Cohnella abietis: one gene and its partners. The protein of the gene in region 1 interacts with the protein of each later gene in a pairwise test. Links are inferred from orthologs where the notes say so. Each region holds a gene or a part of one and is shown in the gene's direction. Other genes may lie near its edges. The genes, in order: lpdA, odhB and pcrA.

The links.
Region 2: the proteins of lpdA (region 1) and odhB interact in binary tests that used the Escherichia coli proteins (3 or more experiments, as listed by UniProt). The link is inferred for Cohnella abietis from one-to-one orthologs.
Region 3: the proteins of lpdA (region 1) and pcrA interact in binary tests that used the Escherichia coli proteins (3 or more experiments, as listed by UniProt). The link is inferred for Cohnella abietis from one-to-one orthologs.

The regions. Positions count from the first base shown.
Region 1 is NZ_AP019400.1:3,521,192-3,524,208, forward strand. What follows is about bases 158-3,015. They hold lpdA (dihydrolipoyl dehydrogenase), read left to right. Parts: upstream 158-804; coding sequence 805-2,226; downstream 2,227-3,015. Other genes in these bases: KCTCHS21_RS15170 (dihydrolipoamide acetyltransferase family protein), read left to right, coding at 158-801; KCTCHS21_RS15180 (acyl-CoA thioesterase), read left to right, coding at 2,346-2,837; thyA (thymidylate synthase), read left to right, coding at 2,892-3,015. Outside these bases: more of KCTCHS21_RS15170, read left to right, coding at 1-157; more of thyA, read left to right, coding at 3,016-3,017. UniProt on the Escherichia coli protein: Lipoamide dehydrogenase is a component of the glycine cleavage system as well as of the alpha-ketoacid dehydrogenase complexes.
Region 2 is NZ_AP019400.1:5,338,590-5,341,633, forward strand. What follows is about bases 19-2,903. They hold odhB (2-oxoglutarate dehydrogenase complex dihydrolipoyllysine-residue succinyltransferase), read left to right. Parts: upstream 19-779; coding sequence 780-2,027; downstream 2,028-2,903. Other genes in these bases: KCTCHS21_RS23675 (2-oxoglutarate dehydrogenase E1 component), read left to right, coding at 19-774; KCTCHS21_RS31265 (hypothetical protein), read right to left, coding at 2,067-2,240; KCTCHS21_RS23685 (alpha-mannosidase), read right to left, coding at 2,508-2,903. Also shown: more of KCTCHS21_RS23675, read left to right, coding at 1-18; more of KCTCHS21_RS23685, read right to left, coding at 2,904-3,044. UniProt on the Escherichia coli protein: E2 component of the 2-oxoglutarate dehydrogenase (OGDH) complex which catalyzes the second step in the conversion of 2-oxoglutarate to succinyl-CoA and CO(2).
Region 3 is NZ_AP019400.1:6,198,317-6,201,551, reverse strand. What follows is about bases 52-3,127. They hold pcrA (DNA helicase PcrA), read left to right. Parts: upstream 52-451; coding sequence 452-2,803; downstream 2,804-3,127. Other genes in these bases: KCTCHS21_RS27215 (hypothetical protein), read right to left, coding at 2,863-3,127; pcrB (heptaprenylglyceryl phosphate synthase), read left to right, coding at 52-462. Also shown: more of pcrB, read left to right, coding at 1-51; more of KCTCHS21_RS27215, read right to left, coding at 3,128-3,234. UniProt on the Escherichia coli protein: A helicase with DNA-dependent ATPase activity. Unwinds DNA duplexes with 3'-5' polarity. Translocates on single-stranded DNA with 3'-5' polarity. Initiates unwinding more efficiently from a nicked substrate than double-stranded DNA.

The DNA.
Region 1 (3,017 bases):
TCCGGCGGTGCTCCAAAAGCAGCAGAAGCTGCAGTTGAGGCAGCTCCAGCAGCATCAGCTCCAAGCGCGGCTGCGCCGAAAGCTGTCGTTAGTGGACCAGGCGTCGAAGAGAGAGTTCCATTTAAAGGAATTCGTAAAGCGATTGCTAATGCCATGGTTAAATCCGTTTACACGGCACCTCACGTAACCTTGATGGACGAAGTAGACGTTACAGGTCTTGTTGCACTTCGCACAAGAGCTAAGCCTGTAGCGGAGAAAAAAGGCGTTAAGCTTACCTACTTGCCATTTATCGTTAAAGCTCTTGTTGCTGCTTGTCGTGAATTCCCAGCTCTTAATGCGACGATCGATGAAGCGGCTAATGAGATTGTTTACAAGAAATACTACAATATTGGTATTGCCACCGATACAGATAACGGCTTGATCGTTCCGGTCATCTTTGACGCGGATCGGAAGAACGTATGGTCTGTTGCCAACGAAATTCGTGATCTAGCTACTCGTGGTCGTGATGGCAAGCTTACTGGTGCTGAGCTCAAAGGTAGCACGATATCGATTACAAACATCGGCTCTGCTGGTGGTATGTTCTTCACGCCTGTTATTAACTTCCCTGAGGTAGCTATCTTGGGTACGGGCCGCATAGCTGAGAAAGCTGTTGTTAAAAACGGCGAAATCGTTATCGCTCCGGTTATGGCGTTGTCTCTAAGCTTTGATCACCGCATCATTGACGGCGCTACGGCGCAAAATTTCTTAAACTACATCAAACAGCTGCTTAGCGATCCTGAGCTGCTAGTTATGGAGGTGTAATCCATGGTCGTAGGGGACGCTTCTCTAGACATAGATTTGCTTATCGTCGGTGCCGGACCTGGTGGTTACGTAGCTGCAATCCGTGCAGCTCAATTGGGTCAGAAGGTTATTATTGCGGATAAAGCCAAATTTGGCGGCGTTTGTTTGAACGTTGGATGTATTCCATCGAAAGCACTAATCAACGCTGCTCATCACTATGAGTCGATGCAGCATGCTTCTGATTACGGTCTTTCGGCGGAAAATGTAGGCGTTGATTTCGGTAAAGTACAGGAGTACAAATCGTCGGTCGTTAATAAAATGACAGGCGGCGTGGAAATGCTGCTGAAAGCAAATAAGGTTCAAATGTTCAATGGTGAAGTTATGTTCATCAATGAAAATGAAGCTCGTTTGTTCAATGATCAAGAAGCACCACGTTACCGTTTCAAGAACTGTATTATCGCTACCGGATCCCGTCCGATTGAGCTTAAGCCTTTCCCATTCGGCGGACGTATTCTGTCCTCAACCGAAGCATTGTCTCTGCCTGAGCTTCCTAAGAGCCTGATTGTTATCGGTGGCGGGTACATTGGTATTGAGCTTGGTCAAATGTACGCGAAGTTCGGAGTACAAGTAACTGTGCTTGAAGGCGCAGAAACGATTCTTCCAGGCTTCGATAAGGACATGAGCCAGCTTGTAGTTAAGAAGCTTAAGAAATCAAATGTAGAAATCGTCAATGGCGCACTTGCTAAGGGCGCAGAGCAAACCGACAAAGAAGTTACTGTAACGTATGAAGTTGGAGGCGAGCAAAAGTCCGTTTCCGCAGATTACTTGCTCGTTACAGTAGGTCGTCGTCCGAACACGGATGGTGAGCTAGGACTTGATCTTATCGGCGTTAATGTAGGCGAGCGCGGCTTGATCGAAGTTGATGATCAATGTCGTACGAACATTAAGCACATTTATGCTATTGGTGACATTGTTCCAGGCGCGGCTCTTGCTCATAAAGCTTCCTATGAAGCGAAGGTAGCAGCAGAAGCGATTGCTGGATTGCCATCCAAAGTGGATTACAAGTGTATTCCTGCGGTTGCGTTCTCTGATCCAGAATGCGCTAGCGTTGGTTACACGGAAAAAGAAGCGAAGGAAAAGGGTCACAATGCGAAGTCCAGCAAGTTCCCATTCGGCGGTAATGGTCGTGCGGTAACGTTGAACGGCGCAGACGGCTTCCTGAAGCTCATTCATGATGCGGACAATGGTCTTGTACTCGGTGCCCAAATCGCCGGCGTAGAAGCGTCTAACATGATTGCAGAAATCGGCTTAGCTATCGAGATGGGTGCTACAATCGAGGACATTGCGTTGACTATTCACGCACATCCAACATTAGCTGAAATCACGATGGATGCGGCTGAGCTTGCTATGGGTCATCCTATTCATACAATAGCTCCTAAAAAATAAGCTTAGAATTACAATGGATAAACCTTTATGAGGGAATCACGGCTTTCGTGAATACACCTTCATAAAGGTTTATTTAATTGTTAGAACCCATTTGTGGTGAAGGGAGTGCTGAGTACAATATGACGGAAGATGCAAGACCGGTTAGTCGTTCCCGTTCTATTATGACAGAGCTTGTTTTTCCGACGGACACGAATCACCATGGTACAATGTTCGGTGGTACGCTAATGAAATATATTGATAAAATTTCTGCTATAGCAGCCATGCGCCATTCTAATAAGCCTGTTGTGACCGCTTCTACGGACAGTCTAGACTTCCTGTCGCCGATTCGCATGGGAGAAGCCGTTGAGCTTGAAGCGTTCGTTACATCGACGCACCGGAGCTCAATGGAGGTATATGTCGTTGTTAGAGCAGAGAATCTGTTCACGGGTGAAAGAAGAGTGACCTGTACGGCTTTTTCAACCTTCGTAGCAGTTGATGAGAACGGCAAACCGGTTCCAGTGCCAGCAGCGATACCGGAAAATGAAGCGGAACAGAAATTGTTCGACAGTGCTCCGGAACGTTATGATTTACGTAAGAAGCGACGTTCCCAGCGCTATTCATCGACAGAATGACAAATGGGATGATACAATATACAACAAAAAAACTTTCGTCGAGGTGTGTACTCGTTGCGTAATTATTTAGATTTATTACAGGACGTATTGGATAACGGAGCAGTGAAGGAAGACCGAACAGGGACGGGCACGTTATCTGTATTCGGCAGACAGCTGCGATTCGATTTGGCTCAAGGCTTC
Region 2 (3,044 bases), 1.8 Mb from region 1 along the record:
CAGGTTCTAATTGATCAATTCATATCTGCAGGTCAATCAAAATGGACACAGCGCTCTGGTTTGGTTATGCTGCTTCCACACGGCTATGAAGGTCAAGGACCGGAGCATTCCAGTGCTAGAATGGAACGCTTCCTGCAATTATCAGGTGAAGGAAACTGGACTGTCGCTTACTTATCGAGTGCGGCGCAATATTTCCACTTACTCCGCCGTCAAGCAGCTGAGATCAATACAGACGCTGCTCGTCCGCTTATTGTTATGGCGCCTAAGAGTATGATTCGTAATCCTTATGTTGCGTCCTCCGCGTCTCTGCTTAGCGAAGGCACATTCCAGACGGTTGTGGAACAATCCGGACTTGGAGAGCACCCTGCTCGTATCGAACGACTCGTCCTATGTACGGGTAAAGTTTCTGTTGATCTGGCAGAAGAGCTCGATAAATCAGCCGATGTTAACCGGGATTGGTTGCATATCGTCCGTGTTGAACAGCTCTATCCGTTCCCACGTCAAGAAATTCAAGCAATTATTGACCGTTTCCCGAACCTTACCGAAGTGGTATGGGTTCAAGAGGAGCCTAAAAATATGGGCGCTTGGAGCTATATAGAGCCACGCATCCGCGATCTTATTGGATCAAAATCGGTTACAGTTAGCTACAACGGTCGTCCGAAGCGCTCAAGCCCGGCGAGCGGATACCAGCAGATCCATGTTTTCGAGCAACAATTTATTATTAATCAAGCATTAGTTCAGAAAAAGAAAACGGCTATTAAAACCGGGAGGTAACAGCAATGCATGACATAATAGTACCAGCAATGGGTGAATCCATTACGGAAGGAACGATTTCCAAGTGGATCGTCAAAGTAGGAGATTCCGTTCAACAAGGCGACCTCTTGCTAGAGCTGGAAACAGACAAAGTAAACTTGGAAATTAGCGCCGATCAGGATGGTGTTATTGCAGCTATTCTCATGAATGAAGGGGATACTGTTAAAATCGGAGAATCTGTTGGTAAAATTGGTGCGGCTGGTCAAGCAGTTGCAGCTCCTACGGCTCCAGCAGCAGTAGCTGCGGCTCCAGCTCCACAGGAAAGCACTCCAGCTCCTGTAAAAGCTGCTGCTCCTGCCGTCAGCGTGGATAACAGCTCTACTCTTGCTACTCCTGCTGCTAGAAAGCTTGCTCGTGAGAAGGGAATCGATCTCAGCACACTTACAACGCGCGACCCAATTGGACGTGTTCATTCTAGCGATGTTGCATCTGCAGGTGCTGCTGCAAGCGTGCCTGCGCAACAAGCTGCACCTAAAGCGGCTGCGGCGGACAAACCGACTACAAACTCGAACAAGCCGGAAGAGCGCAAGCGTATGTCTCGCCGTCGCTTAACGATTGCGAAACGCCTAGTTGAAGCGCAACAAACTGCTGCGATGCTCACGACTTTCAATGAAGTTGATATGTCAGCTATTCTCGAAATTCGTAAACGTCGTAAAGATTCCTTCAAAGAGAAGCATGAAGTTGGATTAGGCTTTATGTCCTTCTTCACGAAAGCTGTCGTTGGCGCATTGAAGGCATTCCCTCATCTGAATGCAGAAATTAACGGTGAGGACATCATCGTTAAGAAATATTACGATATCGGTATTGCCGTCTCCGCTAAAGAAGGATTAGTTGTTCCTGTCTTGCGCGAGGCAGACCGTCTCGGATTTGCTGAAATTGAGCGTACTATCGGTCAATTGGCTGGCAAAGCTCGTAATAACACGTTAGAATTGTCCGAGCTTCAAGGCGGAACATTCACGATTACTAATGGCGGTGTATTCGGCTCCTTGCTATCCACGCCTATCTTGAATGCACCTCAAGTCGGAATTCTAGGTATGCACAAGATCCAGCTTCGTCCGATCGCTATCGACGCGACACGCATGGAGAACCGCCCAATGATGTACATTGCATTGTCCTATGATCACAGAATTGTTGATGGTGCAGAGGCTGTACAATTCCTTGTCAAAATCAAGGATATGCTCGAAGATCCGGAAACATTGCTGCTCGAAGGCTAATAGAATAGTTGCTTTGACGTTCAAACGAAAGGTGTTGGTTCAGGAGGTTACTCCTGCGCCAACACCTTTTGTTTTTGATCCAACTGTTGCTTGCTTAAGCAGATTATGCTCAAGCGCAAGCCAACCATAATCCATTGGCAGATAAAGTTGGTCCAAGGTATATTGAATGTAAAAAGAAACCTCATCTCTTAAATGGTTGCTCGCCAATTCCATTTTGACTAAAGAGAGGTTTCTTTGTATTTGTACTTTCAGTAATCGATAAGAAAAGAGGGGAAGTATCTCCTGTAGGAGCGAAGCGTTTGTCTTTGAGATCGTGAAATCTCCTTGTTATCTTTTACCCATTCAGATTTCACGATCTCAACCAACAACCGGAAGGAGATACTTCCCCGCAAAAACTATAATCGATAGACATAGCGAGAGGCTGCCCTATAAGTTATCTTACGGGACAGCCACTCTTGTTTTGGATCAATTATAAGTTAATTATTCAAGCTCAATTCGATAAGTCTTTATTTCATAAGGCATGACCATGGCCCGAACGGTAGCACCGAGAGTGATTTCCCCAATAGGACGCTCTAACAGATCGCATTCCTGCCAGCTTGCAATTTTCAATCCACTCGTGAGCTCTATATGACCACGGGCACCTGCAAATTCATGATAACGGACAATGATAGCTTCGCTATCCTCCGCTTTCTTAACGGCATCAATGAGAAGGTTATCCGCAGATAATTGAAATAAAGACGCTTCAACCTGAATAGGACTGTCCTTCCGAACACTAATCGGATTATTGAGGCACCAAGCTTCTTGGACAGTAGCACCTTCATACCAAGAGTGCTCATGAGGATAGAGAGAATAGGTGAACTCATGTTTTCCTTTGTCCGCAGAGCTATCTGGATATAGCCCCGATTTCAGAAGCGACAGCCTCATGAGATTCCCCTTAATGTCGTAGCCGTATTTGCAATCATTAAGCAAGCTAACGCCATAGCCCTGCTCCGATAGATCCGCCCATTGATGTCCGAC
Region 3 (3,235 bases), 2.7 Mb from region 1 along the record:
ATCAACACGAAACATACCGAATGGTTGATAGGCCACCACGTCGAGGCGCTTCGTGATTTTGGACATTTACTTCCATGGGATTTAATCACAGGTGAAGCCTATTTGGTGCTCAATCCGGAATCAACAGTTGCCAAAGTAAGTCGAGCAGAGACGAACATTAGCAACGAAGAGGCGATAGCCTACAGCCAAGTAGCGGACAGGCTCTGGAATGTGCCGGTTCTCTATGTGGAATATAGCGGAGTTTTCGGTGATATGGCTTTACTGAAGAGTATAAAAAGTGGACTAAAACAGGCGCATCTCTTCTACGGTGGAGGAATCAGCAGTCCTGAGCTTGCGGCTCAAGCCGCTGCCTCGGCAGATACAGTTGTCGTTGGCAACATCATTTACGAAAACCTGGATGCCGCACTTGCAACTGTAAACGCGGTAAACCTTGCGATAAAGGAGCAAGATCATGTTTTTTGAACGGGATAATACAAGTTCCATTGATATCGATGCCTCAATTAATAAGCTGAATCCAAAGCAGAAGGAAGCGGCCATAGCGACTAACGGACCCCTCCTTATTATGGCTGGCGCAGGAAGCGGTAAGACGCGAGTGCTGACTCATCGTATAGCTTATCTCATTTCCAAACGTCTAGCTGCACCATGGAGTATTTTGGCGATTACTTTTACAAACAAAGCAGCTCGTGAAATGCAGGACAGGGTAGCTAAGCTCATTGGTCCGTCCGGCAAAGATATTTGGGTAAGCACCTTCCACTCCATGTGCGTGCGTATTCTCCGTAGAGATATCGAACGTATTGGATTCGGTTCTAATTTCAGCATTCTCGATTCCACGGATCAGCTTTCTGTCATCCGTAACGTCATGAAGGATAACAACATCGATACGAAGAAAATCGAGCCTAAGGCAGTTCAAGGCTCCATTAGTGCGGCGAAGAATGAGCTCATGTCTCCGGCTCAATACGAGCAGAAGCAAGGGGATTATTTTGAATCCATCGTAGCTAAGGTGTACACGCAATATCAACGGAGACTCAAAGCTAACAACTCGCTCGACTTCGATGATCTTTTGCTCCAAACGATCCAGCTTTTTAAAGATGTTCCTGAGGTTCTAGAATCTTATCAGAATAAATTCAAATACATTCATGTCGATGAATACCAGGATACCAATAAAGCGCAATACACCCTGTGTAAAATGCTCGCACAAAAGCATCATAACATCTGCGTTGTTGGAGATAGTGATCAGTCGATTTACCGTTGGCGTGGAGCGGACATTACGAACATCCTTAACTTTGAGGCGGATTATCCTGAAGCGCAAAGTATTTTGCTGGAGCAGAACTATCGTTCTACCTCGAACATTCTAGATGCGGCGAACGCAGTCATTAAGAACAATATGGGTCGCAAAGCGAAAAACCTATGGACAGATCAAGATGGCGGCGACAAAATCACGGTGTACCAGGGTGATTCCGAGCACGAGGAAGGTTATTTTATAGCAGGTGAGATTCGCAAAAACCGTCAAAATGCCCGTCGCTACGGTGATCATGCGATTCTGTACCGGACGAATGCGCAGTCACGGGTCGTCGAGGAAATCCTTATTAAATCTGAAATTCCTTACCAAATCGTTGGCGGAATTAAGTTCTACGATCGTAAAGAGATTAAGGACATTCTTTCCTATTTACGGTTGGTGTCCAATCCGGATGATGATAATAGCTTGAATCGGGTCGTTAATGAGCCGAAGCGGGGCTTAGGCGATACGACGATGACGAAGGTGCGGGAAGAGGCGACTCGTAAGGGTATCTCTATTTTGCAGCTGCTTAATGAAGGGGATGGGTTGCTCGGAGACGGGCTGTATCATCTGGATATTCAATCTAGAGCAAAGGTAGCTTTGTCTGGCTTCCGTGATCTTATTAATAATTTATCTGCGATGGTCGAATATTTATCCGTAACGGAATTGACGGAGAAGCTGCTCGAGCTCACTGAATATCGGCTTGAGCTGCAGCGGGAGAATACACTTGAATCCAAGTCACGTCTTGAAAATATAGAAGAGTTCTTGTCGGTTACGCAAGAATTCGAGAAGCGCAATGATGATAAGTCACTGATCTCATTTTTGACAGAGCTGGCACTTGTTGCGGATATTGATTCGATGGATGATGAAGAAGGTGACGGTGATGCCGTAATCCTGATGACCATGCATAGCGCCAAAGGCTTGGAATTCCCAGTCGTGTTCATTGTAGGGATGGAAGAAGGCTTGTTCCCAAGCAGTCGTTCCTTCATGGATAACGCGGAAATGGAAGAAGAACGAAGATTGGCATACGTTGGAATCACAAGGGCAGAGAAGAAGCTATATTTAACCTGTGCCCGGATGCGGTTGCTCTATGGTAAAACAAGTACAAATGCTCCTTCACGGTTTTTGGGAGAAATTCCACTTGAATTGAAGGAAGCGGTAGAATCTGCAGGTGGAGGCCGCTCTGGCTCGTATGGAGGATATGGTTCTCGGGTAAGTGGTGGAGGAAACAGTGGGTACGGCACACGTTCCCCATCATCTCCAAGTGTAGGATTCGGTGCTCGCCCTACCGTTAGTCCAACGACAAACGCTTCAGTTACCCGACCGCAGACACCTTCAGCTGCTAAGCCTGTTGGAGATGGAATGGCAATAGCTGCAGGAGATAAGGTTCAGCATGCGAAGTGGGGTATTGGTACTGTTGTAGCTGTAAAAGGTACAGGTAATGATGCAGAGCTGCAAATTGCGTTTCCAGCACCTACAGGTGTTAAGAGACTATTAGCTGCGTTCGCTCCAGTTACTAAAATATAAAAAACCGCCGAGCTTTCTCGGCGATCCAATGCGGGCTCTTATGAGCCCGTTTTCCAATCTTAAGACCTTGAATTGTTGTGGCCTAAATTATCGTAGCCATGATGGTGATAATCTGGCGTTCGTAGCTCCTGTAAAATGTCCATGTACGCGATATGACGCTTGGTTTCTAGAGTACCGATCTTATAAAGGTAACGGTAGATTTCAACCATATTGTCGTTATATCGATTAGTAGCTTTGTCATGGTCAGCGGATTTATAAGGGATTTGCGCTCTTAAGTAGGTTTTTTCTATATTTTTCTGTTCTTGATTTAATAAAGCGAGCAAATGGTTCCTTTCCTCTTCCGTTGCCAGAACGGTAAGCTGGTCTGTCAACGAAGGCTCCGTTCCTACCATGCTTGCCGAGACGGAGACGTAATAGCGTTGTTTTGCCATC